Regions from separate parts of the Paraburkholderia sp. FW306-2-2C-D06C genome, predicted to be linked through region 2. Evidence: predicted binding sites of a transcription regulator. Region 2 holds the regulator's gene; the other holds the start of a gene.
The links. Region 2 encodes LexA, which represses DNA repair genes until DNA is damaged. Its sites were predicted from a motif close to ACTGTATNNNNATACAGT; they were not measured.

Region 1 (4,944 bases), on a different contig from region 2:
ACGTGAGCGCCGCCAACGTGATCCTGACCGCGGGCGCGCAGAACGGCGTGTTCGCCGCGTCGCTGTGCCTGTGCGAAGCGGGCGACGAAGTGATCGTCCCCGAGCCGATGTATCTCACCTACGAAGCTTGCGTGCGCGCCGCGGGCGCCACGCTCGTGCCGGTGCCGGTCGATCCGGCGCGGGCCTTTCACCTCGATTGCGATGCGCTCGAAGCGGCTGTCACGCCGCGCACCAAAGCGATTTTCTTTGCAACGCCGTGCAATCCGACCGGCGTGGTGATGCCGCGCGCCGATCTCGAGCGTATTGCGCGGCTGGCCTGCAAGCATGATCTGTGGGTGTTGTCCGATGAGGTCTATGCTGATCTCACGTTCGAGCGCGAACATGTGAGTATTGCGGCGCTGCCTGGCATGTCGGAGCGTACTGTGACGCTCGGCAGTCTGTCGAAATCGCATGCCATGGCGGGTTGGCGTGTTGGCTGGGCTGTCGGGCCCGCCACGTTGATCGAGCATATGGGGCGGCTCGCGTTGGCAATGCTGTATGGGTTGCCGGGCTTTATTCAGCAGGCCGCGCTGACGGCGTTGCAGAACAAGGCGCCGATTGTCGCCGAAATGCGTGAGATTTACCGGCGGCGGCGCGACGTGGTGTTCGAGCGCTTGCATCGTGTGCCGGGGTTGCGGTGTTTGCTGCCGGAAGCCGGCATGTTCATGATGGTCGATGTAAGCGGGACCGGGCTCGATACTTATGATTTCACCTGGCAGCTGTTTCGTGCGCAAGGGGTTTCGTTGCTGGATGCCAGCGCTTTCGGCGAAACCGCCGACGGGTTTGTCAGGTTGGGGTTTGTGGTCGATGAAGCTCGATTGATTGACGCTTGTGAGCGGATTGCCGGGTTTGTCGAGGCGTTGCGGATGGGGTAGGCCGGAACGATGCGCATCGACTCGCAACGGAGAAGAGCATGGGTTTTCGCTTCTACATCACGTCGCACCGGCCGCTCGTCACAGGATCGGTCGCGGCGGCCTTCGCGGCCGCACTCGTCGCGGTGGTCACAATCGCCGCCGCCGTCGTGTTCAGCCAGATGTGCGCGGCAGCCCCACTCGACCGACTCGACCCACTCGACGATACGCCCGACACAGCAGAAAGCGCCGAAGCCGCATCGTCCGCGGCCGCTATGCCCGGGACTGAGGCGGATACCGCCAGTCAACCCGCCGAAGCGAATCGCCAACCGGTGAAAGAGCCGCACCCGAATCAAGCGCGCCCCGGGCATTCGCAACGCTCTGTCGCGGCCACTCAGAACGACGCGCAAAACGACGCGCAAGACAATGCGCAAGACAGCGCGCGGCACAACGCAAAACCGGACATGGCAGCGATCCCCGTGCCGCCGGAAACTTCGTCCGCGACCCAGCATTCGATCCGGCTCGAGGGGAACAAGATCGATTACACGGCGACCGCAGGCAATCTGCTGCTGCACAACAAAGCCGGGCAGGCCGATGCCAGTGTCTTTTACGTCGCCTATACCGTCGCGACCAAAACGCCCTCGACGCGGCCCGTTACGTTCCTCTTCAACGGCGGTCCGGGCGCGGGCAGCGTCTTTCTCATGATCGGCTCGTTCGGTCCGAAGCGGGCGCACACCGCCAGTCCGGCGAGCACGCCTCCCGCGCCCTATGTGTTGGGCGATAACCCGGACAGTCTGCTCGACACGACCGATCTGGTTTTTATCGACGCCGTCGGCGCGGGTTTGTCGCGCGTGGTCGGGCGCGGGACGGGTAAGGATTTCTGGGGCGTCGATAAAGACCTCGACGCGTTTTCGCAATTCATCGACCGATATCTGACGGTCAACCAGCGCTGGAATTCGCCGAAGTACCTGCTCGGCGAGTCATACGGCACCGCGCGCGCCGCCATGCTCGCGTATCAGCTGGGGCAAAACAATATCGCGCTGAACGGCGTGATCCTGATGTCGTCCGTGCTCGATTCAGCCGGCTTTTCGCCAGGCTTCGACTTCAAGAGCGAGAGCTATCTGCCGAGCTTCGCGGCGATCGCCTGGTATCACGACAAAATCGTGCCGAAGCCGGCCAGTCTGCCGGCCTTTCTCGACGACGCCCGCGCGTTCGCGCGCGGTCCTTATGCGCAGGCGCTGGCTCAAGGCGACGCGTTGCCCGACGCACAGCGCGATGCGGTCGCGGCGCGCGTCGCCGAGTTCACCGGTCTCGACGTCGAGTACGTGAAACGAAGCCGGCTGCGTCTCTATCCGTCGCGCTTTCGCAATCAACTGCTGCGGGATCAGTCGCACAGCATCGGCCGTTACGATGCCCGCTCCGAAGGTCTCGAATACGACGGCGTGTCGGAGCGCCCGGACTTCGATGCATCGGTGAGCAGCGTGTCCAGCGCGTTCGATGCGGCGCTTCATCAGCATTTCGCGCAGGATCTGCACTTCACGCCGACCGACCGCTACCGCGTCTTCAATGACGACGCGCTGAAGCAATGGGACTGGAAACATCGCGCATGGTGGGGCGAGCGGTTACCGGTACCCTACGCGGCAGGCGACCTGGCCGAAGCGATGCGGCAGAATCCGCAGCTTCGCGTGATGTCGGTGAACGGCTATTTCGATCTGGCCACGCCGTTCTATGCCACCGAGTATGCGCTGGCGCATCTGGGCATCGATGCGCCGTTGCGCGCCAACGTGCGGATCGCCTACTATCCGAGCGGCCACATGATCTATCTCGACGATGCCGCGCTGCATACGCTCAAGCGCGATCTGGCGAGCTTCTACGCGGCAGGCGCGCGCTGAACGCGGGCGTGCGGTTGTTGACGGCGTGGCGGCTGGCAGCGCATTGAAAGGCGGGCCGCAGGCGTTCGATGACACCCCGCGCCACCCGAATCCTCCGCTGAGTTTGATATCATCACTGTATAAACATACAGGTTCCGTGGAAGTGCCGTGGCGACAGAAGCCTCTTCAAATGCTCCCTACTATCTGCTGAATTTCGAGCGCGCGCTGGCGTGGCTCGCGGCGCGCTACGACGATCTGCTGGACCAGCAAGAGCACGGCTTCCTGCGCGCTTTCGCGGCTTTGCCGCAGGCCTCGCGAGCGCTGCTGGTTCGCATGCTGATGCGCAGGGGCACGCTGTTCCGCACGAGCCGTCTGTCGTACGACGAGATCGGTTGCCCGGTTCAAGCGTCCGCGCCGCTCGTCGAACTCGGTTGGGTGGACGCCGAGCCGCCGCTGACGCTCGACGACCTGTTCGCGCTCACCACCCGCCCCGAACTGCTGCTCATCTTCGCCGACGCCATTGCGTTGATCCCCGCCGCCCGGAGCTTGCGCAAACCGGACCTGCTCGAAACGCTACGCCCCTTTTATGAAGCGGAAGGCGACGCAGCGCGTCCGCTCGCCGAATGGCACGCCGCCAGCACCGACTCCGTGCTGCACGTCGCCGTCGCGCCACTCTGCGAGCGCCTGCGCCTGATGTTCTTCGGCAATTTGCAGCAGGACTGGTCGGAGTTCGTGCTCGCCGATCTCGGCGTGTTCCAGTATGAGACGGTCGCGTTCGGACCTTCGTCGCGAGCTTTCCAGCAACGTGCCGACGTCGACGTCTACCTCGCTTTGCATGCATGCCGCGAAGCGCTCGAATGGCGGCCCGACGGCGAATCCATCGGTGAACTCGTCGCCGCGGTCGCCGCGGTCGAAACGTCGAACCCATGGCTCGAAACGCGCCGCGCGAAGCTGCTGTTCCGCATCGGCCAGTATTGCGAGCGTCGGCACGACTGGCCCGCCGCGCTCGCCGTCTACGCGGATTGCGCGTGGCCGGGTGCGCGGCATCGGCGCGTGCGCGTGCTCGAGCAATGCGAGCGTTTCGATGATGCCTTCGCGCTCGCCTCGCAAGCCGCCACGGCACCCGAAAGCGAAGAGGAAGCGCAGCGCATCGCGCGCATGCTGCCGCGCCTGCAACGCCGGCGTGGCGAACTCGTGGCGCGCACGCCGGCCGCACGGCCGGTCGAGCGCAGCACGCTGGTGCTGCCGAGGCCCGAGGCTGCGCAGCCGGTCGAATATGTCGCCCGCGATCATCTGAGTCGTGAGGATGCGCCGGTTCATTACGTCGAAAACGCGCTGATCAATTCGCTGTTCGGTTTGCTGTGCTGGGAGCCCGTGTTCGCGGCGCTGCCCGGTGCGTTTTTCCATCCGTTCCAGCGCGGCCCGGCCGATCTGCATGCGCCCGATTTTCATGCGCGCCGCGTCGAACAGTTTGCCGCCTGCCTCGCGCAACTCGACAGCGCCGCCTATCGCGAGACGATTCTGCGGCACCTCGAGGTCAAGGCCGGCGTGCAATCGCCGTTCGTGTTCTGGAGCTTGCTGACGCCCGAACTGATGGCGTTGGCGCTCGATTGCCTGCCTGCCGCGCATCTGAAGCTCTGGTTCGAACGTCTGTTGCGCGATATCCGCGGCAACCGTTCCGGTCTGCCGGACCTGATCCGTTTCTGGCCGGCCGAGCGCCGCTATGAGCTGATCGAAGTGAAGGGTCCGGGCGACCGCTTGCAGGACAACCAGATCCGCTGGCTCGCGTACTGCGCGCAGCATGGCATGCCGGTGCGCGTGCTCGACGTGCGTTGGGCGGATGAAGCCGATCCCGAAGCCGCAGAAGAGGCTGCCGCATGACCTACGTGGTCGCCGTGCGGGCGATGTGCGAATTCACCGCGAGGCGCGGCGACCTGGATCTGCGCTTCACGCCCGCGCCGACTTCGCTGGAAGGCATGGCGGGCCATGCGACGGTCGCGGGGCGGCGCCCGAGCGGCTACGAAACGGAGATCACGCTGACCGGCACGCATCGCGGTTTGACCGTGCGCGGCCGCGCCGACGGCTACGACGCCGCGGCGAACCGGCTGGAAGAAGTGAAGACCCATCGCGGCGATCTCGACCGGATGCCGGCCAACCACCGCTCGCTGCATTGGGCGCAGGCG
Region 2 (4,944 bases):
GGCCAAAACCGGGCAAGGCGCTCGGTTTTCGGAAGGTCCACGTCGTCATGCTGGATACTCTTTCAGGGTTGATGCTTGCCGTGCTTTTGCGGTCGTCCGGCTAGCCAGAAAGCGCGCCCACTGGGCGCGCTTTCTGGCCAGGTGTTGCCGCCTCTCGCCGCCTGAGCGGCTTCTGGCATTGGCAGTCTTACTGCGGCTGGTAGATCGAATCGAATACGCCGCCGTCGGCAAAGTGGGTCTTCTGCGCATTCGCCCAGCCGCCGAACGAATCGTCCACCGTGTACAGCTTCAGCTTCGGAAACTTCGCGGTCAGCTCGGCCGGCACCTTGTTCGAACGCGGACGGTAGAAGTTCTTCGCGGCGATCTCCTGACCCTGCTCGCTATACAGGAAGTTCAAATACGCTTCGGCCAGCTTGCGCGTGCCGTGCTTGTCGACCACCTTGTCCACCACGGCAACCGGCGGCTCGGCCAGAATGCTCACCGACGGCACGACGATTTCAAACTTGTCCGGACCGAATTCCTTCAGCGACAGGAACGCTTCGTTTTCCCATGCAATCAGCACGTCGCCGATGCCGCGCTGCACGAAGCTGGTCGTTGCGCCGCGCGCCCCCGAATCCAGCACGCCGGCATTCTTATAGAGCTTGCCGACGAATTCCTTCGCCTTCTGGTCACTGCCGCCCGGCTGATGTTCGGCGTAGGCCCATGCGGCCAGATAGTTCCAGCGCGCGCCGCCCGAGGTCTTCGGATTCGGCGTGACGATCGACACGCCCGGCCTGGTCAGATCGTCCCAATCCTTGATGTGCTTCGGGTTGCCCTTGCGCACGAGGAACACGATCGTCGACGTGTACGGCGACGCGTTGTCCGGCAAACGCTTTTGCCAGCCCTTGTCCAGCAAACCCTTGTTAGCCAGCGCGTCGATGTCGTAGGCGAGCGCCAGCGTCACGACATCCGCCTGCAGACCGTCGAGCACCGAGCGCGCCTGAGCGCCCGAACCGCCGTGCGACTGCTTGAAGGTGATCGATTCGCCGGTCCTGGCCTTCCATTCCTTGCCGAATGCCTGATTGACGTCCTGGTACAGTTCACGCGTCGGGTCGTACGACACGTTCAGCAGCGTCGTGTCGGCGGCGTGCGCCTGCGCCATCACGCCGACAGCGGTTGCCGCGCCGAACGCGAGCGCCGCGATGAGTTTTTTGGTCTTGCCTGCCAGCCCCGTGCCCCGATGGTTCATCCAGCTTCTCCGCGTTGTGGTTGCCGTTACGGCGTCTTGTTTTTGCGTCTGCAGCGCGTCAACTCGGAGGCCAGTCTATCGAAGGGCTTTCATCATTAAAAATAATGTTTCTTCATTCTTTAATACGTAAAAGTGGTAATGGCAGCTGGATAAGGCGTTGCGACACGAAAACGGTTGTTTAAGCGTCCTTTTGCGACGCCGGAGCGACACCCCAGACGACGAACTTAAAGTAAAGCTTGAATTGCATCGAATACTGTATAAAAATACAGTCACCTGTTCATACATACAGTAGCGCCATGACCAAACTCACCGCACGACAGCAGCAGGTTTTCGATCTGATCCGACGGGCTATCGAACGTACCGGCTTTCCGCCCACCCGCGCGGAGATCGCCGCCGAACTGGGTTTCAGCTCGGCCAATTCGGCCGAAGAACATCTGCGTGCCTTGGCCCGCAAGGGTGTGATCGAACTCGCGGCAGGTGCGTCGCGCGGCATTCGTCTGCTGGCGGGTCCCGAAGATTCGCCGCACCAGTTCACGTTGCCGCACCCCAGCATCATGCAGCTGTCGCTGCCGCTGATCGGCCGCGTCGCGGCCGGCAGCCCGATCCTCGCGCAGGAACATATCTCGCAGCACTATGCGTGCGACCCGGCGCTGTTCTCGAGCAAACCGGACTACCTGCTGAAGGTTCGCGGGTTGTCGATGCGCGACGCCGGCATCTTCGACGGCGACCTGCTCGCGGTGCAAAAGAAAAGCGAAGCGAAAGACGGCCAGATCATCATCGCGCGGCTCGGCGACGACGTAACGGTCAAGCGCCTGAAGCGTCGGCCAAACGGCATCGAACTGATCGCGGAAAACCCCGATTACGAAAACATCTTCGTTCAGACCGGCAGTGCGGATTTCGCGCTGGAAGGCATCGCTGTTGGGCTGATCCGCCCCGGCGAGTTCTGAGCGCCTGCTTCTACCAACGCTTGCCCGACGCCTAACGCGCCGCTGCCCCTACGTTGAATCGCCTGGAGAGACTCATGGAACGCCTTGCCCGCCTGCTGCCTTTTCGCCAGTTCGGTCGTTTGCGCCATCTGCGCAAGCTGGTGCCCTGTTCGCTGATCGAGGCGTCCACGGCCAGCGCTTCATCGCTGTTCGACGAACCTGCATCGCGGGCGCCGAGCTTGCCGTCGTCGTTGCCGGCTTTCGCTCGAGTGTCGTTGAATTCAGGGCTGAATACGGCAGAGCCGGCGCGACGGGCACCGGTGCGCGTCTATCACGGGCCGTCGCGGCTGATCATGGTCGGCACGGTAGACGCCGTATGCCGGATGATCGACCGCTGCATCGCTGAAGAAGCCAACGTGCACGGGGCGGTGTTCGAGTAATCAGGAGCGGGGCGTGCGTGTAGTTGCTCTGCTGTTGACCTGTCATTAACCTGTCATTTACCTGTCATTGCCCTGCTGGTGCCTTGCGCGCGCCTCTCCAGATCTCTTCAGATATTGCATCGCGTGGGATCGTTTTCGTGTGGCCGCGGTCCACGTTAGACCACCCTTGATAGAGAGTTCCACTCGATGGCAGTTTCGACACGCACCAAACGCAGCGCCGCACGGCCGCTGATCGTTGTTCTGATTGTGATTGCAGTGGTGGCCGCCCTGGGATTCGGCTATGCATCGCCATATATCGCGCTGAACAATCTGAAACGCGCGGCAGACGCGCGCGATGCGGAGACCGTCAATCAGTATGTCGACTTTCCGGCGTTGCGCGAGAGCCTGAAGCAACAGGTCACCGGCTTGCTGACGCGCCGGCTCGACGCACATGGCAACGGCAATCCATTTGCCGCCATTGGCGCGATGATCGGCGTTGCGCTGATCGGACCGCTAGTAGATGCGTACGCGACGCCGGACGGCGTAGCCGCGTTGCTGAACGGCATGCCGCCGCGTGGCGAACCGGGCGAGCGGCCGCCCGCGCCGCCTGCCGCGGAAAATGCGCCTGCGTCCCCTGCCGACGGCAAAACGGCTAACAACGCGGCTAACACCGCAGCGCACAGCGCGGCTAACAACGCGGGCAACAGCGCCACACCGCCACAACCGCCGCAAACCACGGCGGGCTATCGCAGCATCAACGAATTCGTCATCAGGTATCAGCACGGCGCGGGCGACGCGCGCTACGCGGCGATCTTTCGGCGCGAAGGTTTGCTCACATGGAAGTTCGCCGCGGTCGACCTGAACGACTGATCTTCCGGTCGACGCGGTTCATGGGGCTGGCGTCAAGCCGCCGCTTGCTGCTGCTCCTGGGCGGACGAACATGCCACCAGAATGCTGCACGAGACCCGGTCGAGCAGCGGCGTATTTCCCGCGCCCATCCACCAGCGTGACAGACCCGTGCGGCAACGGTGGCCGACCACCACCAGGTCGACGTGCAGTTCGTTGGCGAGATTGGCAATCTCGTCGATGGGATGACCGAACGCGAAATGTCCTTGCGCGTTGACGCCGCGCTCGGTGAGCCAGTCCACCCCTTCCTGCAGGATGTCACGCGCTGTCTTCTCGAAGCTGCCGCAGGCCACGTCGGTGAGCAGGCCCGCGCTTTGCGCTATGCTCGAGCGCATGTCCACCACCGACAACAGATGCGTTTCCGCCTTCAGGTCCAGCGCCAGATCGGCGCCACAGCGCAGCGCTTTGCGGCCCTCGCGCGAGCCGTCGTAGCAAAGCAGGATTTTTTTGTAGCTCGCCATGGTTTTCTCCCTTACCGCGGGGAACGCGGTCGTAAATGAATCATGGTGCGCCGCAATTCAGGTTGCAAGGGATGGAAAACGCTAAGTGCGCCCCAGGCAGGTGCGAGGCTATGCGGCAGCGCAAGAAACGCCGCGTGAGTGGCGAAGCGCAGATCAACGCCAGGCTGCCGATGCCATAGAATGAGCGACCTTACCGGCCATTCGCGTTTTTTCCCGGAGCCTCGTTCGATCCATGTCTGAAGCCGCCATTGAATTCCACCACGTCAAAAAAAGCTACGGCGAGAAGACGGTCGTCGACGGATTGTCGTTTCATGTCAACGTCGGCGAATGTTTTGGTCTGCTTGGACCGAACGGCGCGGGCAAGACCACCACGCTGCGCATGCTGCTGGGCATTGCGGCCCCGGATGCCGGCTCGATCCGCTTGTGCGGCGAACCGATTCCTCGCCGCGCGCGGGTGGCGCGAGCGCGCGTCGGTGTGGTGCCGCAGTTCGACAATCTCGATCCCGATTTCACGGTCCGCGAAAATCTGCTTGTGTTCGGCCGCTACTTTGGCCTGAGCGCCGCGCAATGCCGCGCGATGGTGCCGTCGCTGCTCGAGTTCGCGCGCCTCGAAAGCAAGGCGGATGCGCGCGTGAGCGAACTGTCGGGCGGCATGAAGCGGCGCCTCACGCTGGCTCGCGCGCTCGTCAACGATCCCGACGTGCTGATCATGGACGAGCCGACCACCGGGCTCGATCCGCAAGCGCGCCATCTGATCTGGGAACGGCTGCGCTCGCTGCTCGCGCGCGGCAAGACCATCCTGCTGACCACGCACTTCATGGAAGAAGCCGAACGGCTCTGCCACCGTCTGTGCGTGATCGAGGAAGGCCGCAAGATCGCTGAAGGCGCGCCGAACGATCTGATCGCATCCGAGATCGGCTGCGACGTGATCGAAATCTTCGGCGCCGATCCGGTTGCGTTGCGCGACGAGTTGGCGCCGCTGGTCGAGCGAACCGAGATCAGTG

Region 1: a site for LexA is predicted at 2,897-2,914, ahead of AC3WLT_RS19245 (VRR-NUC domain-containing protein). Genes of this name have one in related genera too.

Annotation. Positions count from the first base shown of each region.
Region 1 is NZ_JBYSWU010000024.1:24,624-29,567, forward strand. Features, by position in the region: gene AC3WLT_RS19235 (pyridoxal phosphate-dependent aminotransferase) at 1-914, shown strand, start outside; gene AC3WLT_RS19240 (S10 family peptidase) at 953-2,782, shown strand; gene AC3WLT_RS19245 (VRR-NUC domain-containing protein) at 2,930-4,642, shown strand; gene AC3WLT_RS19250 (ATP-dependent DNA helicase) at 4,639-4,944, shown strand, end outside.
Region 2 is NZ_JBYSWU010000016.1:121,339-126,282, forward strand. Features, by position in the region: gene cysT (sulfate ABC transporter permease subunit CysT) at 1-49, opposite strand, end outside; gene AC3WLT_RS14950 (sulfate ABC transporter substrate-binding protein) at 188-1,228, opposite strand; gene lexA (transcriptional repressor LexA) at 1,525-2,175, shown strand; gene AC3WLT_RS14960 (hypothetical protein) at 2,250-2,594, shown strand; gene AC3WLT_RS14965 (DUF2939 domain-containing protein) at 2,781-3,443, shown strand; gene AC3WLT_RS14970 (universal stress protein) at 3,476-3,940, opposite strand; gene nodI (nodulation factor ABC transporter ATP-binding protein NodI) at 4,173-4,944, shown strand, end outside.